DNA from 4 places in the Streptomyces sp. 4N124 genome. Region 3 is predicted to be linked to each of the others. Evidence: riboswitches for the same ligand, from Rfam matches in the RefSeq annotation. Region 3 holds a riboswitch; each other region holds the start of a gene.
What was found. Region 3 has a riboswitch for cobalamin ahead of ACTWQO_RS39105 (prenyltransferase/squalene oxidase repeat-containing protein). Riboswitches for the same ligand answer to the same signal wherever they lie in the genome.

Region 1: it holds a riboswitch for cobalamin, as region 3 does, so the genes downstream of both, metE (5-methyltetrahydropteroyltriglutamate--homocysteine S-methyltransferase) here and ACTWQO_RS39105 (prenyltransferase/squalene oxidase repeat-containing protein) in region 3, are expected to answer to the same signal.
Region 2: it holds a riboswitch for cobalamin, as region 3 does, so the genes downstream of both, ACTWQO_RS07255 (ribonucleoside-diphosphate reductase subunit alpha) here and ACTWQO_RS39105 (prenyltransferase/squalene oxidase repeat-containing protein) in region 3, are expected to answer to the same signal.
Region 4: it holds a riboswitch for cobalamin, as region 3 does, so the genes downstream of both, ACTWQO_RS28705 (cobalamin biosynthesis protein) here and ACTWQO_RS39105 (prenyltransferase/squalene oxidase repeat-containing protein) in region 3, are expected to answer to the same signal.

The regions. Positions count from the first base shown of each region.
Region 1 is NZ_JBQQBS010000011.1:33,648-40,957, forward strand. Features, by position in the region: gene ACTWQO_RS13825 (extracellular solute-binding protein) at 1-1,218, opposite strand, end outside; gene metE (5-methyltetrahydropteroyltriglutamate--homocysteine S-methyltransferase) at 1,438-3,759, opposite strand; cobalamin riboswitch at 3,911-4,137, opposite strand; gene ACTWQO_RS13835 (SpoIIE family protein phosphatase) at 4,136-6,013, opposite strand; gene ACTWQO_RS13840 (class I SAM-dependent DNA methyltransferase) at 6,056-6,745, opposite strand; gene ACTWQO_RS13845 (SigE family RNA polymerase sigma factor) at 6,906-7,310, shown strand, end outside.
Region 2 is NZ_JBQQBS010000005.1:177,412-184,721, forward strand. Features, by position in the region: gene ACTWQO_RS07230 (carbon starvation CstA family protein) at 1-1,920, shown strand, start outside; gene ACTWQO_RS07235 (YbdD/YjiX family protein) at 1,892-2,092, shown strand; gene ACTWQO_RS07240 (DUF3311 domain-containing protein) at 2,222-2,476, shown strand; gene mctP (monocarboxylate uptake permease MctP) at 2,473-4,104, shown strand; gene ACTWQO_RS07250 (GNAT family N-acetyltransferase) at 4,201-4,704, shown strand; cobalamin riboswitch at 4,758-4,886, shown strand; gene ACTWQO_RS07255 (ribonucleoside-diphosphate reductase subunit alpha) at 5,009-7,310, shown strand, end outside.
Region 3 is NZ_JBQQBS010000058.1:57,314-64,623, reverse strand. Features, by position in the region: gene ACTWQO_RS39125 (aldehyde dehydrogenase) at 1-577, opposite strand, end outside; gene ACTWQO_RS39120 (MBL fold metallo-hydrolase) at 755-1,783, shown strand; gene ACTWQO_RS39115 (nuclear transport factor 2 family protein) at 1,810-2,253, shown strand; gene ACTWQO_RS39110 (phosphotransferase) at 2,243-2,905, opposite strand; cobalamin riboswitch at 2,954-3,080, shown strand; gene ACTWQO_RS39105 (prenyltransferase/squalene oxidase repeat-containing protein) at 3,200-4,411, shown strand; gene ACTWQO_RS39100 (SCO2322 family protein) at 4,408-5,064, shown strand; gene ACTWQO_RS39095 (energy-coupling factor transporter transmembrane component T) at 5,114-6,238, shown strand; gene ACTWQO_RS39090 (ABC transporter ATP-binding protein) at 6,235-7,310, shown strand, end outside.
Region 4 is NZ_JBQQBS010000032.1:76,546-83,855, reverse strand. Features, by position in the region: gene ACTWQO_RS28715 (nSTAND1 domain-containing NTPase) at 1-3,593, opposite strand, end outside; gene ACTWQO_RS28710 (CU044_2847 family protein) at 3,577-3,939, opposite strand; cobalamin riboswitch at 4,146-4,285, shown strand; gene ACTWQO_RS28705 (cobalamin biosynthesis protein) at 4,388-5,329, shown strand; gene ACTWQO_RS28700 (cobyric acid synthase) at 5,326-6,837, shown strand; gene cobN (cobaltochelatase subunit CobN) at 6,834-7,310, shown strand, end outside.

The DNA of each region.
Region 1 (7,310 bases), on a different contig from region 3:
CACGGCCTCGATCTCCTTGCCCAGCCGGGTCGCTACCTGCTGCCAGGTGGTCACCTGGGGGAACGCCCGGGTGTTCTTCATCTGCGTGAAGAAGGCGTCCAGCAGCGGCTGGTCCGCGATGGCCGGGTCGTCCCAGGCGGAGATGACGGCCGGCAGCGAGCTGTATGCCTTGTACTGCGCGACCTGGGTGCTCGGCTCCGCGAGGTGGCGGACGAACTTCCAGGACGTGTCCGCGTTGTCGCTGTCGGCGAGTACGCCCCAACTGCCCCCGGCGGAGAAGGAGGCGCCGCTCGAGTCCCCGGCCGGCAGGGGCGCGGTGGCGACGTGGGACGCCGTCCAGCCGTCGTTGCCCGCGGCCTTGTCGAGCTGGCCGATGACCCAAGGGCCCGTGATCATCGAAGCGGTCTTGCCGGAGGTGAAGTACGGCTGGGCGTCCAGGAAGGTGGGCGTGCTGGTGTCGGCGGCGCCCGAGGTGAAGAACGACGCGTTGTACTTGATCGCCTCGGCCATCTCCGGTGTGTCCAGGGTCCACTTGCCGTCGGAGGAGAACAGCGAGCCGCCGGCCTGCCAGGCGTACATCGCGACGTCCTGGCCGTTGAAGTTGTCCCAGCCGATGTCGGCCCCGAGGCCACGTACCGCGCCGGCGTCCTGCATCGCCTTCAGGAAGGGAACCGTGTCCGTCCATGTCGTCGGCGCCTTCACGCCCGCCTTGTCGGCGAGGTCGGAGCGGTAGACGAGCGCGTAGGTGTAGGCGTACCAGGGGACCGTATAGGCCACGTTCTTCGCGACACCGGCGTCCCAGAGACTCTTGAAGAAGCTGCCCTTGTCGACGAGTCCGTCCGGCACGGGCCGCAGGATCGACGGGTCGAGGAACTGCGCCTGCGACTCGGGGAAGAACTGGGCGACATCGGGTCCCTTGCCCGCCGCGACCGCCGACTGGAGCTTGGTGTAGTACTCGCCGTTCGGGATCAGCGTGAAATTGACCTTGACGTCGGGGTTGTCGGCCTTGAAGGGCTCGATGACCTTCTCGAGCACATCGGCGTCGCCCTGGGCGGCCCAGACATCGACGCTGCCGGTGGCCGGAGAGTCGTCGACGGGCTCGGCGGTGCCCGTCGCGGCGGTGTCACCGCCGCGCCCGCAGCCCGCAAGGGCGAAGGTGCAGATGAGCGCTATACCGGCGGTCAGCCGAAGGGCGCCGCGGCGCAGGGAATGGGGCACGCGGGGGCTCCTGTCTCCTGAAGGCACTGAGGGCAGAGGTGCGATTCCAGGAAGGTATGGAGCGCGCATTTCGGCCAAGTGGCGCACCCGTCACGAATAATTTCGGAACTTGTAGCGAAATCCATTCGTCCCGATATGCGCATTCACCTCTGCTGCGGGGTCGTGCGCTGAACCCGGCCGGGGCGCGCGGTGCGGCCCCGGCCGGTGGGAGGCAGGTCGTCAGGGCGTGGGCAGTTCGGCGCGGACCGTGTGGGCCGCGGCGACCAGGTTCTCCAGCGAGGCACGGGTCTCCGGCCAGGCGCGGGTCTTCAGGCCGCAGTCGGGGTTGACCCACAGCCGGTCGGCGGGGATCGCCTTCAGGCCGGTGCGCAGGAGTTCGGCCGCCTCCTCGGCGCTCGGCACGCGCGGGGAGTGGATGTCGTACACGCCGGGTCCGGCCTCGCGCGGATAGCCGTGGCCGGCGAGTTCGCGGGCGACCTGCATATGGGAGCGGGCCGCCTCCAGGCTGATGACGTCCGCGTCGAGGTCGTCGATGGCCTGGACGATGTCGCCGAACTCGGCATAGCACATGTGGGTGTGGATCTGCGTGTCCGGGCGCACGCCGCTGGTGGTGAGGCGGAACGCCTCCGTGGCCCAGGCCAGGTAGGCGCGGTGGTCGGCGGCGCGCAGCGGCAGGGTCTCGCGCAGGGCCGGTTCGTCGACCTGGATCACCGAAGTGCCCGCCGCCTCAAGGTCGTTCACCTCGTCGCGAAGCGCCAGCGCGACCTGTCGGGCCGTCTCGCCGAGCGGCTGGTCGTCGCGGACGAAGGACCAGGCGAGCATGGTGACCGGGCCGGTGAGCATGCCCTTGACGGGGCGCGAGGTGAGGGACTGGGCATACGTCGTCCAGCGCACCGTCATCGGCTCGGGACGGGAGATGTCGCCGGCCAGGATCGGCGGGCGGACGTAGCGGGTGCCGTAGGACTGGACCCAGCCGTGCTGGGTGGCGAGGTAGCCGGTGAGCTGCTCGGCGAAGTACTGGACCATGTCGTTGCGTTCGGGCTCGCCGTGCACCAGGACGTCAAGCCCGGTCTTCTCCTGGAAGGAGATCACCTCCTGGATCTCCGCCCTGATCCGCTCCTCGTAGCCGGCCGTGTCGATCCGGCCCGCTTTCAAGTGCGCGCGTGCCGTGCGCAGTTCGCCGGTCTGCGGGAACGAGCCGATGGTGGTGGTCGGCAGTGGCGGCAGGCCGAGGTGGGCCCGCTGGGCGGCGGCCCGCTCGGCGTACGGCTGGGAGCGGCGGGCGTCGGCCGCGGTGACGGCCGTGGCGCGGTCCCGTACGGCCGGGTCGCGGGTGATGGGGGAGTGGGCGCGGGAGGCCAGGTCGGCGCGGTTGGCGGCGAGTTCGGCGGTGATCGCGTCGGTGCCGTGGGCGAGGCCCTCGGCGAGGGTGACGATCTCGGCGGTCTTCTGCCGGGCGAAGGCGAGCCAGCGCAGGATCTGCGGCTCGATGTCCCGCTCGGCCGCCGTGTCGAGGGGGACGTGCAGCAGGGAGCAGGAGGCCGCGACGTCGACCCGATCGGCCAGGCCCAGCAGGGTGCCGAGCGTGGCGAGCGACGCCGACAGGTCGTTGACCCAGATGTTGCGGCCGTTGACCACGCCGGCGACCAGCCGCTTGCCGGGCAGCCCGCCGACCGCGGCGAGGTCGTCCAGGTTGGCGGCGGCGGCCTCGGTGAAGTCCAGCGCGAGCCCGTCGACCGGGGCCTTGGCCAGCACCGGCAGCGCATCGCCGAGCCGGTCGAAGTACGAGGCGACCAGCAGCCTCGGCCGGCCGGTGAGGGCGCCGAGATCCCGGTACGCCCGCTCGGCGGCGCCCAGTTCGGCCGGGGTGCGGTCCTGGATGAGGGCGGGCTCGTCCAGCGGCACCCACTCGGCGCCGGCGGCGCGCAGGTCGGCGAGGACCTCGGCGTACACCGGCAGCAGCCGGTCGAGGAGGGTGATCGGGTCGAAGTCGGCGGCCACGCCGGGTGCGGGCTTGGCGAGCAGGAGGTAGGTGACGGGGCCGACCAGGACCGGTCGGGCCGCCGTCAGTCCGAGGGCGAGGGCTTCCTTCAGCTCGGTGACCTGCTTGGCGGAGTTCGCGGTGAACACCGTGTCCGGGCCCAACTCCGGCACCAGGTAGTGGTAGTTGGTGTCGAACCACTTCGTCATCTCCAGCGGCGCCACGTCCTGGGTGCCGCGCGCCATGGCGAAGTAGCCGTCCAGGGCGTCCGCTTCGACTGCGGGCCGGTGCCGCTCGGGGATCGCGCCGACCATGACGGTGGTGTCGAGGACGTGGTCGTAGTACGAGAAGTCACCGGTCGGCACCTCGTGGATGCCGGCCCCGGCCAGTTGCCGCCAGTTGCCGCTGCGCAGTTCGGCGGCGGTGGCGCGGAGGGCGTCGGCGGTGACGCGGCCCTTCCAGTAGCCCTCGATCGCCTTCTTCAGTTGCCGGTGCTGTCCCTGGCGGGGGTAGCCGTACACGGTGGCCCGTGCTGCCGCGGCTGCGGGCTTGCCTGTCACGGAGATCTCCTTCGCGAGATGAATCCCTGAGATCCCGGAGACGGGACGAGAACGCGAAGGGTGACCAACCGGACGGCAACGGCCACTGGCCGTTCGCTCGGTGGTACGCCGACCCGCCCTCGAGGTCACCGGGATGTCCGCGCACGAGTGGTTCGCGCACGGGCAGTTGGCAGGTCTTCGGACTCACGGGCACGTCTCGTCGTCGTACGAGGAGACATCTACTGGCCGTCGCTTCCCAGGGCCGTTTCATGGACCCAGTGCGTATGACGGCGGTCGTTCCCGTTCACCGCTGCGGGGCAGTCCCGGAATTTCACCGGGTTCCCTCTTGCGACGCATCCCGCCTGGCTGACGGGGCGAACCAGCTGCGTCGGCCAGCTTAACCCGCGGGAGGCAGTTGCTGCTCGAACCACACAACCTTGCCCGTACTCACCCGAGTTGCTCCCCAGCGCTCTGCCAGCTGGTCGACCAGGAACAGCCCGCGCCCGCCCTCGTCGCTGAGCCGGGCGTGCCGCATCCTCGGCACCGCGGGTGAGTCGTCGCCGACCTCGCAGCGCAGCACGTCCGTGCAGAGCAGCCGCAGGGTGATCGGGCGGGAGGCGAAGCGCACGGCGTTGGCCACCACCTCGCTGACCATCAGCTCGGTGGACTCCAGCAGGTCGTCGAGGTCCCAGCCGTGCAGGGTCCTGCGGGTCAGCCGGCGGGCCTGGCGCGCGGTCTGCGGGCGCGGAGCCATGTACCAGTAGGCGACGGTCTCCGGCAGGATGCCCTCGAACCGGGCCGCGAGCAGCGCGATGTCGTCGTCCCGGCCACCGGCGCCCAGGGTGCCGAGCGCCTGGTCGCACAGGTCTTCCAGGGTCGGCGGCGCGGATTTCGGGCCGGTCGCGCGCAGCCGGCCGCACAGCCGCTCCACGCCGGTCATGACGTCCGAGTCGCGGGACTCGACCAGGCCGTCGGTGTACAGCAGCAGCGTCGCCCCGGTCGGCGCGTGTGTCTCGACGGACTCGAATCCGCCGCTGCCGACACCGATCGGCGCTCCGGGCGGGACGTTCAGCACCTCCACGGTGCCGTCGGGACGCAGCAGCACCGGCGGCAGGTGGCCGGCGCTGGACACGATCAGCCGGTGCAGTACGGGGTCGTACAACGCGTACAGACAAGTCGCCGTGTGCTCGCTGCCCAAGCGCCCCGCCTGCTCGTCGAGGTGGTGCAGCACCTCGTCCGGCGGCAGATCGAGCCCGGCCAGGGTCTGCACGCTGGTCCGCAGCTGGCCCATGATCGCGGCCGAGGTCATGGAGTGGCCCATCACATCGCCGATCACCAGGGCCACGCGGTTGCCGGGCAGTGGGATCGCGTCGTACCAGTCCCCGCCGACCTGCGCGGTCCGCGAGGCCGGCAGATAGCGGCTGGCCAGCCGGACCCCGGGCGGCTCCGGCAGCGACGGCGGGAGCATCGTGCGCTGCAACGTGTCCGCGACGGATGCCTCACGCTCGTACAGCATCGCCTTGTCCAGCCCGAGGGCGGTGTGGGTGGCGAGCTGGGAGGCCACCAGCAGGTCGTCGCCGGTGAAGTCGGGCCGGTCGCGTCCGCGGATCAGGACGACGCTGCCCAGGGCGTGGTTGCGGCCGTGCAGCGGGGCGATGATCAGCCGTCGCCCGGGGGGTGTCGACCAGGGTATGTGCACCCTCCCGAGCAACTCGGCCGCCGCCGAGGCGACGCCCGGGTCGTTGCCGAACACCGGCCGTCCGTCCTGCAGCAGCTTGGCGAGCAGTCCGGTGGCGGCCGGGTGTACGACCTCGGCCGCCTGGAGGGGGTGCGCGCTCGGCGCGGGTGACTCGGCGCCCTGGCCGGCGGGGACCCGAAGGGAAGCATGGTCCACGGTGTGCAGCCGCAGGATCTTGGGGGCCGCGCCGATCTCGTCGCCGACCGGCAGGGGAGCGTACAGGTGGACGAACGCCGTGTCGGCGAACGCCGGGACGGCCGCGCGGCACAGCTCGTACAGCGTCTCGTCGAGGTTCATGCCGCGGGCGATCTGCCGGGTCGCGGCGTCGAGATAGCGGAGCCTGTCGGTCTGCGGCGGGGTGACGTCCGGTCCGTCGCCCGGTGCGCGTCCGGCGGGAGCGTCCGCGGCCGGCGGGCGCACGGTCACGCCGCGGTTCTCGGAGCCGGACGGCTGCGGCCGACGCATGACAGCGGCGAGGTCCTGCGCACCGGGCGCAGGGTCCCCGGTGTCGTCACCGGTTCCGAGCTGCTTCGTCATGCGTGTCCTTCCGGGCGTGCGGCCCGCGCCCCAGCGAGCGGATCAGGAGCCGTCGGGCGTGCGCCGGCAGTGCAGGAAGATCTGTACCTCGGGCTGGATGTCGGCGACCGCCGGAGCGTAGGTGTACGAGGACTCGTCGCCGATCTCGAAGCCCGCCGTCTCGACGACCTCGCGCAGCTCGTCCCTCAGGTAGCCGGAGACGCGGATGCTCCTTCCGATGAAGGGGATCGAGAAGTCGTCCACGTCGGCCTCCACCATCGACAGGGCGAGCAGGCCGCCCGGACGCAGCAGATGACGGACGGTGCGCAGGGCGAGGGGGATCTCCGCGCGCGGGAGCATGAGCAGGGAGAAGAACGCGGCCACGCCGTCGAAGCGGCCGAGGTCCAGGGGGCCGCCGGGCCGCAGGTCCGCGATGTCCGCCTGATGGAACTGGCCGGTGGGCACATGGCCGCGGGCCAGCGTGAGCATCCCGTCCGACAGGTCCACCCCGACCACTTCGAAGCCCGCCTTGGCCAGCTGGCGCGCGGTCGGGAGCCCGGTGCCGCATCCCAGGTCCAGCACCCGGGCCCCGGCCGGCAGGGAGCCGATGAGCCATGCGGCCGCCGCGACCTGCCCTTCCTTGTGCGGGAAGGCCTCGTCGTAGCGGTTGCCGATGGCGTCGAACGCCTCGGCCTGACCTGTGCGGTCCCGCCGTAGCGTTTCGTAGTCGAGCCTGTCGCCAGGGTTGCTCACCGGGTCTCCTCGGGTGCCTTATGCGTCAGTTTTTCACATTCACTTGGTTATGTGCATGCTTCGTTGTGATCCAGATCACCGGCTGTGAATGCAGCGTGGAGGGACTGTCAGTGCCTTCTCCCTTGTGTAGGCGAGCCGGCGAGAACTGGGGACAGCGCGGATGGAACAAGATCGGGCCGGTGAGTTCGACGAGTTCGTGGCCGCCCGCTGGTCGGGGCTGTTCCATCTGGCGCGTCTGCTCACCGGAGGCGATCGGCACCGGGCCGAGGACCTGTTGCAGGAGTCCCTGGTCAAGCTGTGGTTCGTCTGGCCGAAGATCGCCGACGAGGCCCCGGAGGCCTACGTGCGCAAGGTGCTGTCGCGAGCGGCGGCTCGCTCGGCCCGGCGGCGCTGGTGGGGCGAGCGCCCCGTGGAGCAGTTGCCCGAGGTGGCGGTGACGGGCGATGTGTCCGCGACCGTGGCGGAGCGTTCCCGGCTGGAGGCCGCGCTGGCCCAACTGCCGGCCCGGCAGCGGGCCGCGGTGGTGCTGCGCTACTACCAGGACCTGCCCGAGGCGCACGTCGCC
Region 2 (7,310 bases), on a different contig from region 3:
GAGCGGCTGAACAACGGCATCGACTTCCATCCCACCGACCGCCGGGTCCTGCTGGGCCACCACTTCGCCGCGATCGCGGGCGCCGGACCGCTGGTCGGGCCGGTGCTCGCGGCGCAGATGGGCTATCTGCCGGGCACGATCTGGATCATCGTGGGCGTCATCTTCGCGGGCGCGGTCCAGGACATGGTGGTGCTGTTCTTCTCCACGCGGCGGGACGGCAGGTCGCTGGGCCAGATGGCGCGGGAGGAGATCGGCCCGTTCGGCGGTGCGGCGGCGCTGCTGGCCGCCTTCGCCATCATGATCATCCTGCTCGGGGTGCTGGCGCTGGTCATCGTCAACGCCCTCGCGCAGTCCCCGTGGGGCACCTTCTCCATCGCGATGACGATCCCGATCGCGCTGCTGATGGGCTTCTATCTGCGGGTGCTGCGTCCGGGCCGGGTGGCCGAGGTCTCCCTCATCGGCGTCGCGCTGCTGCTGTTCGCGCTGGTCGCGGGCCGCTGGGTCGCCGAGTCGTCCTGGGCCGACACCTTCACCCTCGCGCCGTCCACGCTGGTCATCTGGCTGGTGGCGTACGGCTTCATCGCTTCGATCCTGCCGGTGTGGATGCTGCTCGCGCCCCGCGACTACCTCTCTACCTTCATGAAGATCGGCACCATCCTGCTGCTGGCGCTCGGCGTCGTGATCGCGTTGCCGACGCTGAAGATGCCGGCGGTCACCGACTTCGCCTCGCGCGGTGACGGGCCGGTGTTCGCGGGTTCGCTGTTCCCGTTCGTCTTCATCACGATCGCCTGCGGTGCCCTCTCCGGCTTCCACTCGCTCATCTCGTCCGGTACGACGCCGAAGATGATCCAGAAGGAGACGCAGGTCCGGATGATCGGCTACGGCTCCATGCTGATGGAGTCGTCGGTCGCGATCATGGCGCTGGTGGCGGCGAGCATCATCGACCCGGGCCTGTACTTCGCGATGAACGCGCCGTCCGGCGTCATCGGCACGACCGTGGAGAACGCCTCGCAGGTGGTGGGCAGTTGGGGCTACCAGATCACCCCCGCCGAACTCGCCAAGGCGGCCCAGGACGTGGAGGAGTCGACGCTGCTGTCCCGCACCGGCGGCGCACCCACGCTCGCCGTCGGGGTCTCGCAGATCTTCTCCGAGGTGACCGGCGGGGGCCTCAAGGCCTTCTGGTATCACTTCGCGATCATGTTCGAGGCGCTGTTCATCCTGACCGCGCTGGACGCCGGCACGCGCGTGGGCCGCTTCATGCTCCAGGACACCCTCGGCAACATCTACCGGCCGTTCAAGAACATCAGCTGGAAGCCCGGCCTGGTCATCACCAGCGGCATCGTGTGCGGGCTGTGGGGCTACTTCCTGTGGGTCGGCGTCCATGAACCCCTCGGCGGAATCAACCAGCTCTTCCCGATCTTCGGCATCTCCAACCAGCTGCTGGCCGCCGTCGCCCTGGCCGTCTGCACGACCCTGCTGGTGAAGTCCGGGCGTCTCAAGTGGGCCTGGATCACCGGGGTTCCGCTCGCCTGGGACGCGACGGTCACGCTGACCGCCAGCTGGCAGAAGGTGTTCTCGTCCGATCCGAAGGTCGGCTTCTTCAAGCAGCGCCAGGTGTTCCAGGACGCCATCGACCGGGGCGAGGTGCTGGCGCCCGCCAAGTCCATGGACGACATGCGCACCGTGGTCACCAACTCCACGGTGGACGGCGTCCTCACCGCGATCCTGGCGATCCTGATCGTCGTCGTGATCGTCGACGCGACCCGCGTCTGCGTCCGTCATGTCCGCCGCCCGGCCCTGTCCACGCTGAGCGAGGCACCGTACGTCGAGTCCAAGCTCGTCGCCCCGGCCGGGCTGATCCCGACCCGGGAGGAGAAGGAGGAGGAGCGCGATGCGGTCGGCAGTGGCACGGGCTCTTAGGGGTGTGCGCTGGTACGTGCGGGAGTTGACCGACGAGTCGGCGTACGACCGGTATGTCGCGCACATACGAAAGGACCACCCTCAGGCCGAGGTGCCGTCCCGGCGTGACTTCGAGCGGATGCGTACGGACCGGCAGGAGGAGGATCCGCGGCAGGGTTTCCGCTGCTGCTGAGAATGCCTGGTGGGGACGTCTGGTGAGGATCGCGCCCGGAATGCGGACGGGGACTTCCGCTTTCGCGACACCGTGACCTAGATTGCCTGCGCGTTACACAGGTGATCAGTGAGGGGACGGAGCCGCGGGATGTCACAAACATCGGAAGTGAACAGAGGGACGGTGACACCCGCCAGGGTCGTCATCGCGCTCTGCCTATTCGCGCCCTTCGTGGCGATGTTGTGGGTGGGTTCGTACGCGAAGGAGGACCCGGCCTTCATCGGCATCCCGTTCTTCTACTGGTACCAGATGGCCTGGGTGGTCATCTCCACCGTGCTGACGATGGTCGCGTACAAGCTGTGGCAGCGTGACCAGCAGGCACGCAAGGGGGGTGCCGGAAAGTGAAGGACGGCGTGAACGGCGTCGCACTCGCCGTCTTCATCCTCTTCTTCGTGGCCGTCACGGTCATGGGCTTCATGGCCTCGCGCTGGCGCAGGGCCGAGAACGAGCAGACCCTGGACGAATGGGGCCTGGGCGGGCGCTCGTTCGGCACCTGGATCACCTGGTTCCTGCTAGGCGGCGACCTGTACACGGCGTACACCTTCGTCGCCGTACCGGCGGCGATCTACGCGGCGGGCGCGGCCGGCTTCTTCGCGGTGCCCTACACGATCCTCATCTACCCGATGATGTTCGTCTTCCTGCCGCGGCTGTGGTCGGTCTCGCACAAGCACGGCTACGTCACCACGTCGGACTTCGTCCGGGGCCGCTTCGACTCCAAGGCGCTGTCGCTGGCGGTCGCCGTCACCGGCATCCTCGCCACGATGCCGTACATAGCGCTCCAACTGGTCGGCATCCAGGCTGTGCTGGACGTGATGGGCGTCGGCGGCGGCGAGGACACCAACTGGTTCATCAAGGACCTGCCGCTGCTGATCGCCTTCGGCGTGCTGGCCGCGTACACGTACTCCTCGGGTCTGCGGGCCCCGGCGCTGATCGCGTTCGTGAAGGACGCGCTGATCTACATCGTCATCGCGGTCGCGGTCATCTACATCCCGATCAAGCTGGGCGGCTTCGACGACATCTTCGCCAAGGCGAGCGCCGCGTTCAGCCAGACCAACCCGGCGACGGGCGCGCCACGCGGTGCGACGGTCCCGGGTGACGCGAACCAGTGGACGTACGCGACCCTGGCCCTCGGCTCGGCCCTCGCACTGTTCATGTACCCGCACTCGGTGACGGCCGTGCTCTCCAGCCGCAGCCGTGACGTCATCCGCCGCAACTCCACGATCCTGCCGCTGTACTCGCTGATGCTCGGCCTGCTCGGCCTGCTGGGCTTCATGGCGATCGCGGCAGGAATCAAGGTGGAGAACGGCCAGTTGGCGATCCCGCAGCTGTTCGAGACCATGTTCCCCGACTGGTTCGCGGGTGTGGCCTTCGCGGCGATCGGCATCGGCGCGCTGGTGCCGGCGGCGATCATGTCCATCGCGGCGGCCAACCTCTTCACCCGCAACATCTACAAGGACTTCATCAAGCCGGACGCCACGCCGGCGCAGGAGACCAAGGTCTCCAAGCTGGTGTCCCTGCTCGTGAAGGTGGGCGCGCTGGTCTTCGTCCTGACCATGGACAAGACGGTCGCGATCAACTTCCAGCTCCTCGGCGGCATCTGGATCCTCCAGACCTTCCCGGCCCTGGTCGGCGGCCTCTTCACCCGCTGGTTCCACCGCTGGGCCCTGCTCGCCGGCTGGGCGGTCGGCATGATCTACGGCACAGTCGCCGCGTACGGCGTCGCCTCCCCGACCCAGGACCACTTCGGCGGCTCCAACAAGGAGATCCCCGGCATCGGCGAGATCGGCTACATCGGCCTGACGGCGTTCGTCCTCAACCTGGTCGTGACGGTCGTCCTCACCTTCGCACTGAAGGCGATGAAGGCCCCCGAGGGCGTGGACGAGACAAGCCCGGCGGACTACACGGGCGAGGCAGGCGACCCGGGAGTCAAGACGGAACTGCCCCCGGCGACGGCGGCTGCAGCGCCCCATTAGGGGCGCGGGGAACTGCGCGACCAGCCACGACGAACCCGCAGCGGGCCGCCGAAATCAAGCACTACGGCGGCCCGCTCTTCATGCACACTCACCTGCATGGACATAGTGATCCGGCCCGTAGAACCCACCGAATACGAAACCCTCGGCGACATCACAGCCCAGGCCTACCTCCAGGACGGCCTCCTGGCCTTCGGCGAGAGCGACTCGTACCTGAGCGAACTGAAAGACATCGCGAAGCGCGCCGCCGCGGCCGACGTCCTCGTGGCCACACAGGGCGACCAACTCCTGGGCGGAGTCACCTTCGTCCCCTCCCCCGGCCCCATGGCCGAACTCGCCCGCCCCGGAGAGGCGGAGATCCGCATGCTCGCCGTAGCCCGGGCGGCCCGCGGCAGAGGCGCCGGAGAAGCCCTCGTGCGAGCCTGCGTCGACCGGGCGAGGACCGCGGAGCGCACCGCCGTCGTCCTGTCGACCCAGCGCACCATGCTCGCCGCCCACCGCATCTACGAGCGCCTCGGCTTCACCCGCGCCCCGGAACGCGACTGGAACCCGATCCCGGAGCAGCCCGAGTTCACTCTCCTCACTTATGAGTTGACGCTCTGAAGCCGATGGCGACACAACATATGGGGGTGCTACTCCCGCCCGGCACAAGATGTATGCTCATGCTCGCTGTCGCCGCAGGGGAATCCGGTGCGAATCCGGAACTGTCCCGCAACGGTGTACTCATGCGTGTTCATACACGTATGGGAGTCAGTCCGAGGACCTGCCGACAGCGCGCCCGGCCACTCGGCCGGTGCGCCCGACGTCCGGGCCTCGTGGAATGGGCCGGTGGGCGCGACGCCATGTGCGCTCGTGTGCTGCCCCCTGCCCTCCGCAAGGCCCCGTGCCGAGCGAGGGAGAGCCCCACGTGACCATCGCGCCAGCCGAACCGGCCTCAGCGATCCAGGACACCGACGGACCGGGAACCGCACTGCTGCGGACCCTGACCGAGCTGACCGCCGACCTCCCCGACGCCGACCCCGGCCGGGTCGCCGCCGCCGCGCTGCGCGGCAAGTCGGCCCGGGCGGACGAGTCGGAGTTGCGCGAGCTGGCCACCGATGCCGCGGCCGGCCTCATCTCGGAGGACCCCGCGTACTCCCGGCTGGCCGCCCGTCTCCTGACGATCAGCATCGCCGCCGAGGCAGCCTCGCAGGGCGTCACGTCGTTCTCCGAGTCGGTCGCCGTCGGTCACCGCGAGGGCCTCATCGCCGACCGCACCGCCGAGTTCGTACGGCTGTACACGGCCCGCCTGGACCACCTGATCGACCGTGAGGCCGACGACCGCTTCGGCTACTTCGGCCTCCGCACGCTCCACTCCCGCTACCTCCTCCGGCACCCGATCACCCGCAAGGTGATCGAGACGCCCCAGCACTTCCTGCTGCGCGTAGCCGCCGGTCTCGCCGAGGACGACACGGTCCGCTCCGTCGACGAGGTCGCCGCGCTCTACGCGCTGATGAGCCGCCTGGACTACCTCCCCTCCTCCCCCACCCTCTTCAACTCCGGCACCCGGCACCCCCAGATGTCGTCCTGCTACCTCCTCGACTCCCCCAAGGACGAGCTGGACTCCATCTACGACCGCTACCACCAGGTGGCCCGTCTCTCGAAGCACGCGGGCGGCATCGGCATCGCCTACTCCCGCATCCGCTCCCGCGGTTCACTGATCCGCGGCACGAACGGGCACTCCAACGGCATCGTCCCGTTCCTGAAGACCCTGGACGCCTCGGTCGCCGCCGTGAACCAGGGCGGCCGGCGCAAGGGCGCGGCGGCGGTGTACCTGGAGACCTGGCACTCCGACATCGAGGAGTTCCTGGAGCTGCGCGACAACACCGGTGAGGACGCCCGCCGTACGCACAATCTGAACCTCGCGCACTGGGTCCCGGACGAGTTCATGCGCCGGGTGAACGCGGACGGGGTGTGGTCCCTCTTCTCCCCCGCCGACGTGCCCGAACTGGCCGACCTGTGGGGCGAGGAGTTCGACGCCGCGTATCGGAAGGCGGAGGCCGCAGGGCTCGCGCGCAAGACCATCCCGGCCCGTGACCTGTACGGCCGCATGATGCGTACCCTCGCGCAGACCGGCAACGGCTGGATGACCTTCAAGGACGCCGCCAACCGCACCGCCAACCAGACCGCCGAGCCCGGCCATGTCGTCCACTCCTCCAACCTCTGCACGGAGATCCTGGAGGTCACGGACGACGGCGAGACGGCGGTGTGCAACCTGGGGTCGGTCAACCTCGGCGCGTTCGTGAACAACGGGGACATCGACTGGGAGCGGCTGGACGAGGCGGTCCGCACCGCCGTCACCTTCCTCGACCGCGTCGTCGACATCAACTTCTACCCGACCGAGCAGGCGGGCCGCTCCAACGCCAAGTGGCGCCCCGTCGGGCTCGGCGCGATGGGCCTCCAGGACGTCTTCTTCAAGCTGCGCCTGCCCTTCGACTCACCCGAGGCCAAGGCCCTGTCCACCCGTATCGCCGAGCGCATCATGCTGGCTTCGTACGAGGCCTCCGCCGACCTCGCCGAGCGCAACGGGCCCCTCCCCGCCTGGCAGAAGACCCGTACCGCCAAGGGTGTCCTGCACCCCGACCACTACGACGTCGAGCTGACCTGGCCCGAGCGCTGGGCGGCCCTGCGGGAACGCATCGCCGAAGTCGGCCTGCGCAACTCGCTGCTCCTGGCCATCGCGCCCACCGCGACCATCGCGTCCATCGCCGGCGTGTACGAGTGCATCGAGCCGCAGGTCTCCAACCTGTTCAAGCGGGAGACGCTGTCGGGCGAGTTCCTCCAGGTCAACTCCTATCTGGTGCAGGAGCTGAAGGCGCTCGGCGTCTGGGACGCCCGCACCCGCGAGGCGCTGCGTGAGGCGAACGGCTCGGTGCAGGACTTCGCCTGGATCCCCGGGGACGTACGACGGCTCTACCGCACGGCGTGGGAGATCCCGCAGCGCGGACTGATCGACATGGCCGCCGCCCGGACCCCGTTCCTGGACCAGTCCCAGTCCCTGAACCTCTTCTTGGAGACGCCGACCATCGGCAAGCTCTCCTCGATGTACGCGTACGCCTGGAAGTCCGGGCTGAAGACGACGTACTACCTGCGCTCGCGCCCGGCGACCCGGATCGCCCGTGCCGCACAAGCCACTGTCCCCGTTCAGGCGGCCGCAGAAGAAGCCGTCG
Region 3 (7,310 bases):
CGCCGAGGATGTACGCGTCCAGCGGCGACTCGGGCGACGGCTTGAGGACGACCGTGCAGCCGGTGAGCAGCGCGGGCGCGAGCTTGGCGGCGGCGACGAACTGCGGGACGTTCCAGGGGACGACGGCCGCGACGACCCCGACGGGCTCGCGGCGCACGAGGATGCGGCCGAGCACGCCGGTGCGCGTCTCCTCGTACACATAGTCCCGCGCGACCGTGATCGCCGCGTCCCACACCATCATCGCGCCGAGCGCCTGCGCGAGGACGCTCCAGGAGTACGGCGATCCGTTCTCGGAGGAGATCACGCGGGCGATCTCCTCGTGCCGTACGGCGATCGCGTCCTTGATCCGGGTGACCACCGCGATCCGCTCGTCCAGCGACATCCGCGGCCAGGGTCCCTCGTCGAACGCGGTGCGCGCGGCGGCGACGGCCCGGTCCACGTCGGCCGGCGACGCGTGCGGCACGCGTCCGATGACCTCTTCCGTATGCGGCGAGATCACCTCGATGACATCCTTGCCCAGGGGGTCGGTCAACTCCCCGCCGATGAACAGCTGTCCGTGTTCCACGAGCTCGGTCATGGCCGACTGCCTCCCGCGAGCTGACTCTGCCGGTTCTGACGCTTCATCAGATACGAGAACTGATACCAGTTCCATTCCGAGGAGTCCACGGATCTCACACCACCGGGACGGATGACTCGGGCTACCTTCGGAACTCGTTCTAGTTATAGTGGCCGGGAGACGGCGATGGGGGAGCTCATGGCGCAGGTGTCCGATCACGGCGGTGGCGTGCGGTCGATCCAGGTCCCCATCCCCGACAACCCCCTCGGGCACACGCTCGTGTACGTCGTCGACACCGACCGCGGACCGGTTCTGATCGACACCGGCTGGGACGACCCGACGTCGTGGGACACGCTCGCCGACGGGCTCGCGGCATGCGGGACTTCACCGGCCGGCATTCACGGCGTGGTCATCACGCATCACCACCCCGACCACCACGGCCTGTCCGCCAAGGTCCGTGAGGCGTCCGGTGCGTGGATCGCGATGCACGAGGCGGACACGGCACTCGTACGACGGGCCCGCTCGACCGGTCCCGGGCGCTGGGCCTCGTACATGACCGGCAAACTCACCGCGGTCGGCGCCCCCGAGGAACACATCGCGCCCCTGCGCACCCCACGCCTCCGCTCCGGCGTCCCCGGCCTCTCCCCCGCCCTGCCCGACCGCGAGATCGTCCCCGGCGAACTCCTCGACCTCCCCGGCCGCCGCCTGCGCGCGATCTGGACGCCGGGCCACACACCGGGCCATGTATGCCTGCACCTGGAAGAGGAACACCCCTCCCAACTCCCGGGCCACGGCCGCCTGTTCTCCGGCGACCACCTGCTCCCCGAGATCACCCCGCACATCGGCCTGTACGAGGATCCCGACGACGCCACCGTCACCGACCCCCTCGGCGACTACCTCGACTCCCTCGAACGCGTGGGCCGCCTGGCCCCCGCCGAGGTCCTCCCCGCCCACCAGCACACCTTCACCGACGCACCCGCCCGCGTACGGGAGTTGCTCACCCACCACGAGGACCGCCTCACCAGCCTCCTCACCCTCCTCGCCGAACCCCTCACCCCCTGGCAACTCGCCGTACGCATGGAGTGGAACCGCCCCTGGGACCAGATCCCGTACGGCTCCAGGAACATCGCCGTGTCGGAGGCGGAGGCCCATCTGCGCAGGCTGGTGAAGCTGGGACGGGCGGAGGCGGTGACGGGGACGGATCCGGTGGCGTATGTGGCGGTGTGAGCTGCCGGCGTGCGTAGGTTTGGTTGATGACCATGGATGACCTTCTGGCTGCCGAGCGCGCCTGTGAACGCCTGATCATCGACTTCGTCCACCGCCTCGACCTCGGTGAACCGTCGTCCGTCGCCGACCTGTTCACCGAGGACGGCAGGTGGGAGTGGCCGGAGGGCGAGCGGCTGATCGAGGGACGGGACGCATTGCGGGAGTACTTCTGCTCCCGCCCCGCCGACCGACTGTCCCGCCGCATGATGACCAACATCCTGGTGACGGTGACCTCCCCGGACGCGGCGACCGCAACCTCGTACTTCACCACCCACCGCATCGACGGCCACAAGGGCGGCATGGCACCGGCGGGTCCCCCGGTCCAGGTCGGCCACTATGAAGACGCCTTCCGCAGGTCCGCCGAAGGCACCTGGCTGCTGGCCTCCCGGACCCTCTTCCTCGCCTTCGCCGGGCCGACGCCTAGAGCATGAGCGACCGGATCAACGCCTCTGCGTCGCCGAGGAGTTCGACCTCCCGAAGGCTCATCGTCGGGTTGGCCGCGCGCCGTCGCCGGGCCTCTGTCAGGGCGTCCTCCGTGAGGTGGGAGGGGTCGGTGAGGAGGGCGGTGAGCAGGGTGGTGGCGGGGGCGGCGAGGGGGGTGTCGGCGACGGCGACCTGGGCGAGGATCGTCGACGAGATGGCCCAGTCCAGCGCCGGGTCGCCCTCCTCCGTGTTGGTCCAGTCGATCACTCGGGGGCCGTCGGCGGTGAGGATGACGTTCTCGGGGTGCAGGTCGAGGTGGAGGATGCGGGCCGTCTCGGAGCGGCGGGCGGGGATGGTGTGCAGGTCGCGGAGGAGGCGGGCGAGGATTGCGCCGGCCTGCTCCGGACCCAGCGAACCGGCGACGCACGCCTCCAGCATCGTCGGGCCCGACAGGCGTTCCATCACCAGGTCGGTACGTGAGGAGTCGGACAGGCGCACCTGCGGGACCGGGTAGCCGTACGCGCGCACGTGCTCCATCACGGCGCCCTCGGCCGCCGCGTTCCCCCACCCCTGCCGGCTGCGGCGCAGGACCCACGCCGCGTCGATCTCGTACACGTCGGCGTCACGGCCGGAGCCGAGCAGTCTCCCCGGTGGCTGCATGCGCCGAACCTAGCCCGGCGCACAGCCGCCCCTCAGCCGTTCGCGTACGGGCCGGTAGAGTGGGCAGGTCGTCATCACACCCGTACGGGGGGAAGCCGGTGCAAATCCGGCGCTGACCCGCAACCGTGAACCGGTCGTCGAAAGCCGGTGAGCCGGACTGCCCCGTGCGGATCGTGACCGGCTCAGGTGTACCGGCAACCGGCCGGTGCACGGCACCGTCGAGGTATACGGAGCCGAGCCGCCCGGGGTGTCCCGTGCTGCCCGGCTCCCTGCAGGGAGAGGCACCCGCCGATCATGAACGTCCGCCGCAGCGCCGCGGTCCTGGCCGCCCTCGTCGCGATCGGCGCGGCCACGCCCGCCGTCGCCGCCCCGTCCCCCTCCCCGTCGGCAGCGGTACCGGACGGGCTGTACGGCAGCACCGACCCGACGTACGACGGTGTCTGGCGCCAGTCACTGGCCCTGATCGCGCAGATCAAGTCGGACGTGAAGCCCGCGGCCCAGGCCATCGACTGGCTGCTCGGGCAGCAGTGCGAGAACGGGGCGTTCGCGGCCTTCCGCGCCGAGCCCGCCAAGGCCTGTGACGCCAAGGTCATGGTCGACACCAACAGCACGGCCGCCGCGGCCCAGGCCCTGTCCCTGGCCGGTGACGGCGATCACATGGACGTCGCCGTGAAGGCGGCGCAGTGGCTGAAGTCCGTGCAGAACAAGGACGGCGGCTGGGGCTACACCCCCGGCGGACCCAGCGACGCCAACTCGACCTCCGTCGCCATCGGCGCCCTCAACGCCACCGGCCAGGACCCCGATACCGCGGTGACCGGCGGCAAGTCGCCCTACGACGCCCTGCGCGAGCTGGCCCTGCCGTGCGCCGACGGCGGCGCCTTCGCCTACCAGCCGGACAAGAAGGGCAAGCTGACCGCCAACGCGGATGCGACGGCGGCGGCCGTGGTCGGCATGAAGGGCATGAGCATGGAGTCGGCGAAGACCGCCGCCGACACGGACCTCACCTGCGCCGACGCCACCCGACCCACCCCGGACCAGGCCGCCGCCAACGGCGCGTCCTACCTGGCCGAGACGGTACGCAAGGACGGCTACCTGAAGTCCGCGCTCGCCGGCGCCGAGGACCAGCCCGACTACGGCAACACCGCGGACGCGGTCGTCGCCCTCGCCGTGACGGGCGGCCCGAAGGCGGCGCAGAAGCCGCTGACCTGGCTCAAGCAGAACTCCGCGGCCTGGGCCAAGCAGAACGGCCCCGCCGCCTACGCCCAGCTGATCCTCGCCGCCCACGCCACAGGCACCGACCCCCGCGACTTCGGCGGCACGGACCTGGTCAAGCAGCTCAACGCGACGGGCCCGGCCCCGCAGACCACCGACCAGGCCGCCGCGCCCGCCGAGGAGAGCGACGACGACTCCTCCTCCAACGTCTGGTGGATCGTCGGCGTCGGTCTCGTCGCCGGTATCGGCATCGGCTTCCTGCTCAGCGGCCGCACCAAGAGGCAGCAGCGGTGAGGCTCCGCCGTGCCGCGGCCCTGCTGCTGACGTTGCTCGTCCTGGCCCTGGGCACCGGGCAGGCGCAAGCCGTCGGCTACCGCTACTGGTCGTTCTGGGACCGGGACGGAAACACGTGGACGTACGCCACGCAGGGCCCGTCCACCGCAGTCCCCTCCGACGGCGACGTCCAGGGCTTCCGCTTCGCCGTGAGCGAGGACTCGGCAGACGCGACCAAGCCCCGCGGCACCGCCGACTTCGCCTCGATCTGCGCCAACACCCCACCGAAGGACGGCAAGAAGCGGATCGCCCTGGTCCTCGACTTCGGTACGGCGACGGACGCGCCCCGACGAGAAACCCCACCACAGCCCCGTAGGGCTTGCGCGGTGGTCTCCCCCGACGCCACCACCGCCGAGGCCCTGGCCACGGTCGCCAAACCCCTCCGCTACAACACCAACGCCCTCCTCTGCGCCATCGCGGGCTATCCGAAGACGGGGTGCGGGGAGCCGGTGACGAGGGAGAACAACAGCACCTCGAAACCGACAGAGACAGAGGGCAAGGCAGAGGGCAAGAAGGACGGCGGTCCGTCGGTGGGACTGCTGGCGGGCGCGGGGGTGGTGGCCTTGCTGGGCGCAGCGGCGGTGTGGCAAGCAAGGCGGCGCCGGAATGGCTAGTCGCCAATCTGCGGAGCCTGCGGGCAGTCGTGCCGCTGGGGCGGCACGGGTGGGCGCAGGCGGCACCCGGCCAGCGCCGGTAAGCGAACCCACCCCCCGCCACCGACCCCGCCCCCAACTCCACCCCGGCGCCTGGTGGCTCTGGTCCCTCTCCCTCGGCACCGCCGCCACCCGCACCACCAACCCCCTCCTCCTCACCCTCCTCATCGCCACATCCGCCTACGTCGTAGCCACCTGCCGCGCCAACACCCCCACCGCCCGCTCCTACACCGCCTTCGTCAAACTCGCCCTCGCCGTCATAGCCATCCGCCTCCTCTTCGCGATCGCCCTCGGCTCCCCCATCCCCGGCACGCACACCCTCCTCACCCTCCCCGAAATCCCCCTCCCGGACTGGGCACAGGGCATCCGCCTGGGCGGAAAGGTCACGGCGGAGTCCCTCCTCGCCGCCCTCTACGACGGCCTGCGCCTCGCCACGCTCCTCATCTGCGTGGGCGCGGCGAACGCCCTCGCCAACCCGTCCCGTCTCCTCAAGTCCCTCCCGGGCGCGCTGTACGAGATGGGCGTCGCAGTGGTCGTAGCCCTCACCTTCGCGCCGAACCTCATCGCCGACGTCCAGCGCCGCCGCGCCGCCCGCCGTCTGCGTGGCCGCCCCGACAGGGGCATCCGGGGCCTCGCCACCGTCGGACTCCCCGTCCTGGAGGGCGCGTTGGAACGCTCCGTCGCCCTCGCCGCCGCGATGGACGCCCGCGGCTACGGCCGTACCGCCGACGTCCCGCCCGCCGTCCGCCGTACGACCACCGCCCTCACCCTCGGCGGCCTGCTCGGCGTCTGCGCGGGAACGTACGGACTCCTCACCGCCGAAGGCGGCACATACGGCCTCCCGGTGCTGCTCGCCGGAGTCGCCGCGGCCCTCGCCGGACTCCACCTCGGTGGCCGCCGCTCCCCGCGCACCCGCTACCGCCCGGACCCGTGGGGCGCGCAGGCCTGGCTGGTCACCGCATCCGGCGTGGCCGTGGCCGCGGCCCTCACCCTCGCCGGGACCCATGACCCGGCCGCACTCCACCCGGGCCTCGTCCCCCTGGTCGCCCCCACCCTCCCCCTCTGGCCCGCGGCAGCCGTACTCCTCGCCCTGCTCCCCGCTTTCCTGGTCCCCGCTCCAAAGGAAAATCCATGATCCGCTTCGACGATGTCTCCGTGACGTACGACGGAGCGGCCGAACCCACCGTCACGGGCGTCGACTTCGAGGTCCCCGAGGGCGAACTGGTCCTGCTCGTCGGCCCGTCCGGCGTCGGCAAGTCGACCGTCCTCGGCACGGTCAGCGGCCTCGTCCCGCACTTCACCGGCGGCACCCTGCGCGGCCGGGTCACGGTGGCCGGCCGCGACACCCGCACCCACAAGCCGCGCGAACTCGCCGACGTGGTCGGCACGGTTGGCCAGGATCCCCTCTCCCACTTCTTGACGGACATCGTCGAGGACGAACTCGCCTACGGCATGGAGTCGTTGGGCCTGGCCCCGGACGTGATGCGCCGCCGGGTCGAGGAAACCCTGGACCTGCTGGGCCTCGCCGACCTCCGCGACCGCCCCATCTCCACCCTCTCCGGCGGCCAGCAGCAACGCGTCGCCATCGGCTCGGTCCTCACCCCCCACCCAAAGGTCCTCGTCCTGGACGAACCGACCTCCGCCCTAGACCCGGCAGCCGCCGAGGAAGTCCTCGCGGTCCTGCAACGCCTGGTCCACGACCTCGGCACGACCGTCCTCATGGCCGAACACCGCCTGGAGCGAGTCGTCCAGTACGCCGACCAGATCGCCCTCCTCCCCGCCCCCGGCGCCACCCCGCTCCTCGGCACCCCGGCCGAGGTGATGGCCATATCCCCGGTGTATCCGCCGGTCGTAGCCCTGGGCCGCCTGGCGGACTGGACCCCACTCCCCCTGACGGTCCGAGACGCACGCCGGCGGGCGGCGGACCTACGGCAACGGCTTGAAGGACGGGACAGCATCGCTGTCAAGGGGCGCGGGGAACTGCGCGACCAGCCACAACGCACCCGCGCCCGCCAACAACCCACACCCCCCACCCCATTGGGCGCCCGCACCCCCCACGGCTGGTTCCGCCGCAAACGCACCCCCACCCCCCAATCCCCCTACGCAGCCGACGTACAAGCCCTCTCCGTAACCCGCGACCACATCCACGCCCTGCACCACATCACCCTCACCGTCTCCCCCGGCGAAACCATCGCCCTCATGGGCCG
Region 4 (7,310 bases), on a different contig from region 3:
GCCTGCCCCAGGGGCTGAACGCTGGAGATCTCGAGTGCACGCTCCTCGATGATCTCCCCGTTCTTATCGGTAGGTGAGGACCTGCCCGTCACGTAGTCAAGGTCGGGCGCCGTCCACAACTGCCATCCGTCGCTGTCCCATGCCACGACGTGGCGGCCGTCAACACTCGCGACGACCTCGGCAGTTCCCTGATCCTGATGCAGCTGCTTCTCGTGCGCCTTCCCTCCCATCCTGCTCAACAGGGCGTAGGGGATGTCCCCATCGGACGTGGGTTCACCGCTGACAAGCTCGACGAGGGGCTGACCGGACGACCCCCGTGCAACCCCTTCCAGCTCTGTCAACCTGCTGATGACCGGATACTCCGTCGGAAGCGTCGAGAACATCAGCACGTCGCGGCCCTGCAGGACAAGCACCAGCGGAGTCTGTCGCCCTGTACGGGGCACTACCGTGACAAGGCCCGCATCCATACCGATGGGAACAGTCGTGCTGTACCGCTTTCCCGTACGGCTGTCCTCCAGTACCAGCGGCATCGCATCGTGGTCCCCGTCGGCGGCGCTGATCTCAGCGTCACGCATGACGACGAAACGCCCGCTTGTATCCATTTCGTCCATGCCTTCACGGCCCAGGTCTGCCTTGCTCTCGTGTCCCACCGAGCCTGCCGCACTGAGGACCCACGCCCTGCCGCCCGATGGAAGTCGAGCAGTCGCTCTACCGCCGATGCCCAGCACAACCCCGTCCAGCACATCGGATCCCTGCGTCATCTGATCCACACTGTTCGACAGCGCGGCACTCTTGAGGCGGTACTCCTGTGCGGGTTCCTCCTCCGTGCCCACTTCCTTCCAGGTGACAGCACTGACCTGGTCCGGTCCGCCCTCCGCGGGCAGTGCGACATCGGACACGCAGTCGTCACCGTCGAAGAACCCATCCGGAACGGTGCGTTGACTGCGGCCCGGGACATCCCGGATGTAAAACGAGTGCTTGACGTCTTCGTCGCTGCACGCGTCCGAACCGCCATCGGAGACAACGTGCAGCAGCAGGTCTCCCCGAGCAGAGAAGTCCAGGCGAGAGGGCCCCCACCCGTCGCCGGGATCAGCGCCCCATCGCCACTTACTCACCGGATTCCGCTGACCGGTCCTCCATACCCTCACCCATCCGTCCAACCCACCGGCGGCGATCTTCGATCCGTCGTCGCTGACGGCCACTGCGTCCGCCTGAGCCGGCACACTTCGTGGCCGCCGCTCCTCCGACAGGCCGCCATCCAGGCCAAGCCTCAGTACGAAGATGCCGACGCTGCGATCGTCCTCCCGACGGTGCAGCACGGCGATCAGTCGCCCATCCACGGACGCAGCGGCATGAAGCACTTCCCCCTCGGGGAACATCCGCTGCACCCTGGTCGCCCGCGACAACGGCAACGCGGTTCGTGTCACCGCCTGCCGCGCCTCTGGCACATCGCTGGTCCGGCGCGCGCTGAGCGCCAGCAAGGCCGCCGCCACCGGGTCCTTTGCAGCGCGGCTCTCGGCATAGCCTGCCAGCCTGCGCGCGGCCTCCCGCTGATCGTTCTCCTTCCCACCCTGGATGAGCACAAAGGACACGAGGCTCAGCCCAGCCACGAGGGCCACAAGGCAGGACACCAGAGTGATCGCGGTACGTCCCCGTCGCACCGAACGTCTGTGATGCTGCCGGCTCAGGCGGATGAACTCGCTCTCCTCCGTGGAGAGTTCCGCCGGCCGCTGCGCCGCGCGGGTCTTCGCGGCGGTCAGCTCCTGTCCACGCAGCAGCAAGTCGTTGTGGCGTCCGCTGTCCTCCCACTCCCGCAAGCGGCCCCGCAGCTTCTCGTGCCAGGCGAGGAAGGCGCGTGACTCGTCGAGCCAGCCGCGCAACGTCGGCCACTTCCGTACGAGCGCCTCATGGGCCAGCGCCACCGTCTCCTTCCCCGAGCTGTCACATGAGATGACCAGGAGACGGGTCCCGGCCAGCGCTTGGGCGGCGGCACGGAGTTCGGGTGGGAGTTGGCCGAAGGCCCGGGCCACACGGGCGTACTCCTTGCCTCCGACCGGACGGGCCAGGCGTTCGAAGAGGCGGCGGGCCGTCGTCTCGTCCGGGCCGTCCGGAGTCTTGCAGACCTGGGCCAGTTGTTGGTCCGCATACCGGGACAACGCCCCTTCGACGCCGCCGATCTCCCGGTACGCGGCGTGCGTGAGGCGGCCGTGCTGCCGACGGTCCCAGAGTTCGGCGAGGGCGAACTCCACCAGAGGAAGGGCGCCGGGCTCGCCGCCCGCGTCGGAGACGAGCAGTTCCGGCAGGCCCGGTTCGAACTCCACGCCCGGGATGGCGTCGATGGGGCGGCGGACCACCTCGTCCAACTGGGCCGGGGTCATCGGCGCAACCATCTGGACCGTGCCGCTGAGCGCCTCGGCGTGTCCACCGGTGACGAGTTCCTCGAGAGAAGCGGAGCGCAGGGTGGCCAGGACGCGGAGGCGGCGCCCCGCCGGGTGTGCGGCGCGGGCCATCGGCAGCAGCACATCGAGCAGGGCGCGGGCGTCGGAGGGACGCGCCCCCACCGTCTCCTCGAACTGGTCGAGGAGGATGACATGGCCTGCCGTCCCGGCCAGTTCGAGGATCCGCGCACCGAGCAGGGTGGCCGTTTCCGGATCGCGGCCCAGCCGTTGTGCCAGGTCGCGTGCCGGTGGGAACTGCCCACCGACCGCCTCTGCCAGAGTCCGCACGGGATCCGTGTCCGGCTGGCCCGCGAAGTCCGTCACCGTGTGGCCGGCGGACCTGAGCAGGGGGAGCACCCCCGCCCGGACCAACGACGACTTCCCCACCCCCGATGCCCCGGCCACGGGAACGAAGGGGTGCGCGCGGAGGGCCTCGGCGATCCGTTCGCTCTCCGCCCGCCGGGCGAAGAACACCCCCGCGTCCTCCTCCCGGAAGGATTCGAGGCCCCGGAAGGGACAGGCCAGGTGCGCAGGTTCCAGCCCGAGCAGCAGCGCGGTGGGGATGAGGTACGCGGTCGTCGCCCCGGAGCCGACGTCCGCGGCCACCGTCATGCCGACCACACCGCCCTGCTCGATGTCCCAGACCGGCGCCCCGCTGAAGCCCTGTCCGACGGGCAGCCCGCGACGGGACTCGGTGGGCTCCATGGAGGTCCAGCCCCTGCCGACGGGAGCCCGGAGCCGGCCGTGCGCCCATAGGCCATGGTCGTCGGAGCGCAAGGGGAAGCCCAGCACTCGGAACCGGTGGTCCCAGACCGCCGTACCGCCCGCGAAACGCACCGGAGTGGTTCCGGGGACGATGGCCTCCAAGGCCAGTAGCGCGATGTCACCCCCGCCGTCCCCGGCGACCGGCCGCCAGTGCGTCACCGTCGCCGTCAGCCGGGCCGAGGGCGGGGTCAGCAAGGGGAAGTCGAGGGTCACCGGTGCGGCGGGCGGGGCCGGATCGGTGTCGGACGTGCCCAGCGCGTTCGCCACCACATGGGCGCAGGTGCACAGCGTCCGCTCGGCGATCAGGAAACCGCTGCCCGTGACCTCTCCGTCGCCGTTCCAGAACCGTGCGATCCCCCGCGTGAGTTCGTCGTCAGACGGCAGCGTCATCATCACGCTGCCCCGGGATGTCGGTTCGGTCCGGATTCGGCCATTCCATGGTGACCGTGAAGTGCGCCTCGGTGGAGCCCCGTGCCACCACGACCCCCGCCTCGGCGCTGAGCGTGATCCCGAACTCCACGGTCACCGAGCCGGGCGGTCTCGGCAGCCCCTGCGCACCGTCCAGTACGGCGCCGAGGGCAGGACGTACCCGGCCCAGCGCCTGCTGGAGAGTTTCGGCCGCGCCGGCGACCACTCCGCCACGGGACACCCGCTGCACTCCGGCCGGGCCGTCGCCCGCCACCTCCAGCAGCACGATCTGCCCGTCATCCAGCAGCATTTCGCCCACGTACGTCACCGCGCGTCCCCTCCCGCGTCCGTTGCGCCCCCTATGGCGCGTACGTGATATTCCAGAATCTCACCCTCCGTGATCACAAGCCGGATCATCGAATGCCGCCCGCCCGAGGGGAATGCACCACGAGTCACCCACAGCGCACCGGTCGGCGTGGTAGCGATGTGGGCTTCTGCACACTCTCCCCGCGCAGGTCAACGGCAAGTTGACGGCCCTTCCAACCCCGTGGTGGACTGCCGGGGCCATGTACGGCGGCAGAAGAGGAAGCCGGTGTGAGTCCGGCGCGGTCCCGCCACTGTCACCGGGGTAGAAAGCCCCGGGAGCCAGGAACTCTCGCCGCCGGTCTCGTCGAACCAGGGCGTGGACACCCTGAGTGAGGACATATCGCGATGCTCGGCTGCCGTTCGAGGTTCAGTACCAGGTCTCTGTCTGACCCCGCGGTCGGCTGAGCTCCATGCCCGCCGATCGCGACTTCGCGTACGGCGCCGCCGCCGGACTCCTCGGCGACCTGCTGCTCGGCGATCCGCGCCGGGGGCATCCGGTCGCCGCGTTCGGGCGGGTCGCCGGGGCCGTGGAAAAGGTGTTGTGGCGCGACCATCGCGGGTGGGGCGCGCTGCACACCGCCGTGTGCGCCGGTGGCGCCGTGGCCGTCGGGGCGCTCGCCGCTCGTGTCGTGCGTACGTCTCCCACCGCATCCGCCGCCCTGACCGGCGCCGCCACCTGGGCGGTCGTCGGGGGGACTTCGCTCGCCCGGGAGGCGCGGGGCATCGGGCGTGCGCTGGAGGCTGGGGACGTCGAGGGGGCTCGGGCGCGGCTGCCGCATCTGTGCGGGCGGGATCCGCAGGCGCTGGATGCGGACGGGATCGCCCGGGCCGTGGTGGAGTCCGTCGCCGAGAACACCTCCGATGCCGTCGTGGGGGCGCTGGTGTGGGGCGCTGTGGGTGGCGTTCCCGGGCTCGTGGGGTTCCGGGCCGTGAACACGCTCGACGCCATGGTGGGGCACAAGTCGCCCAAGTACCGGCGGTACGGCTGGGCTTCGGCCCGGCTCGACGACGTGGCGGGGTGGCCGGGATCGCGGCTGACCGCCGTACTCGCCACCGTCGCCGGCGGTGACCCCCGTGCAGCCGTACGAGCCTGGCGTGCCGATGCCGCCCAGCACCCCAGCCCCAACGCCGGGCCCGTGGAGGCCTCGTTCGCGGGGGCGCTCGGCGTGCGGCTGGGCGGGACCCTGTCGTACGGCGGACGGGTCGAGCACCGGCCCGTGCTGAACGGGGCCGGGCGCACCGTCGGTACGCAGGACATCGAAGCGGCCGTACGGCTGTCCAGGCGCGTCGGCTGGCTCGCGCTCGGCGTCTGTGTCGCCGCGCGCCGCATCGTGAAGGGGCGTACCTCATGACAGGCGGTGGACTCCTCGTCGCCGGCACCACCTCCGACGCCGGCAAGAGCGTCGTCACCGCCGGGATCTGCCGGTGGTTGGTGCGGCAGGGGGTCAAGGTCGCGCCGTTCAAGGCGCAGAACATGTCCCTCAATTCGTTCGTGACCCGGGAGGGCGCGGAGATCGGGCGGGCGCAGGCCATGCAGGCGCAGGCCTGTCGCGTCGAGCCGACCGCGTTGATGAATCCCGTGCTGCTCAAGCCCGGTGGCGAACAGAGCAGTCAGGTCGTGCTCATGGGGAAGCCCGTGGGGGAGCTGAGTGCGCGGGGGTATCACGGGGGGCGGCAGGAGCGGCTGCTCGGTACCGTGCTCGACTGTCTTGCCGAGTTGCGGGGCACGTATGACGCGGTGATCTGTGAGGGGGCCGGCTCTCCGGCCGAGATCAATCTGCGGCGGACCGACATCGTCAACATGGGCATCGCCCGTAATGCCGGGCTGCCTGTGCTTGTGGTGGGTGACATCGACCGCGGTGGTGTCTTCGCCTCCTTCTTCGGGACCGTGGCGCTGCTTTCGCCCGAGGACCAGGCACTCGTCGCCGGGTTCCTCGTCAACAAGTTCCGGGGCGACGTCAGCCTGTTGGAGCCCGGCCTCGACATGCTGCACGACCTCACGGGGCGGCGGACGTACGGCGTCCTGCCCTTCCGGCACGGCCTCGGGATCGATGAGGAGGACGGGCTGCGGGTCTCTCTGCGGGGGGCGGTGAGGGAGTCCACGGTCTCCTCCCCCGTCGGCGCTGACGTGCTGCGGGTCGCCGTCTGCGCCGTCCCGCTCATGTCCAACTTCACCGACGTCGACGCCCTCGCCGCCGAACCCGGCGTCGTGGTGCGGTTCGTGGACCGGCCGGAGGAGCTGGCGGACGCGGACCTGGTGGTGATCCCGGGTACCCGGGGGACCGTCCGCGCGCTGGAGTGGCTGCGGGAGCGGGGCCTCGCGGACGCCCTCGTGCGGAGGTCCGCCGAGCAGCGGCCCATCCTCGGTATCTGCGGTGGATTCCAGGTCCTCGGCGAGCACATCGAGGACGAGGTCGAGAGCCGGCGCGGGCAGGTCGAGGGCCTCGGGGTGCTGCCCGTCCGCGTGCGGTTCGCGCGGGAGAAGACCCTCACCCGGCCCGCCGGTGAGGCTCTCGGCGAGCGCGTCGAGGGGTACGAGATCCACCACGGGGTCGCCGAAGTCGGCGGCGGGGAACCCTTCTTGGACGGCTGCCGGGTCGGCCAGACCTGGGGTACGCACTGGCACGGCTCGTTGGAGTCGGACGGTTTCCGGCGGGCCTTCCTGCGTGAGGTGGCCGCCGCCGCGGGCCGCCGTTTCGTACCGGCCCCCGACACTTCGTTCGCCGCGCTGCGCGAGGAGCAGCTCGACCGGCTCGGCGATCTGATCGAACAGCACGCGGACACGGACGCGCTCTGGCGGCTCATCGAGTCGGGCGCGCCGCAAGGACTGCCTTTCATTCCACCGGGAGCGCCCGCATGAGCACAGTGTTGTTGTTGTCGACCGCCGACACGGATCTGTTGGCGGCCCGGGCCGCTTCCGGTGCCGACTACCGGATCGGCAACCCGACCCGCGTGGACGTCGACCAGGAACTCCCGAGCCTTGTCGAGGGCGCGGACATCGCCGTCGTACGGCTGCTGGGCGGCAAACGGGCCTGGGAGGACGGGCTCGCCGCGCTCAAGGCGTCCGGTGTTCCCACCGTGCTGCTCGGTGGAGAGGCCGTGCCCGACGCGGAGTTGATGGCCGAGTCCTCCGTGCCCGCGGGTGTGGTGGCGGAGGCGCTGCGGTACCTCGTCGAGGGCGGGCCCGCCAACCTCACCGAGCTGGCGCGGTTCCTGTCCGACACCGTGCTGCTGACGGGTGAGGGGTTCGTCGAGCCGCAGAAGATGCCGGAGTACGGCGTCCACGGCGAGCGTCCTCTGGTCGCAGGCCGGCCCACCGTCGGCGTGCTCTTC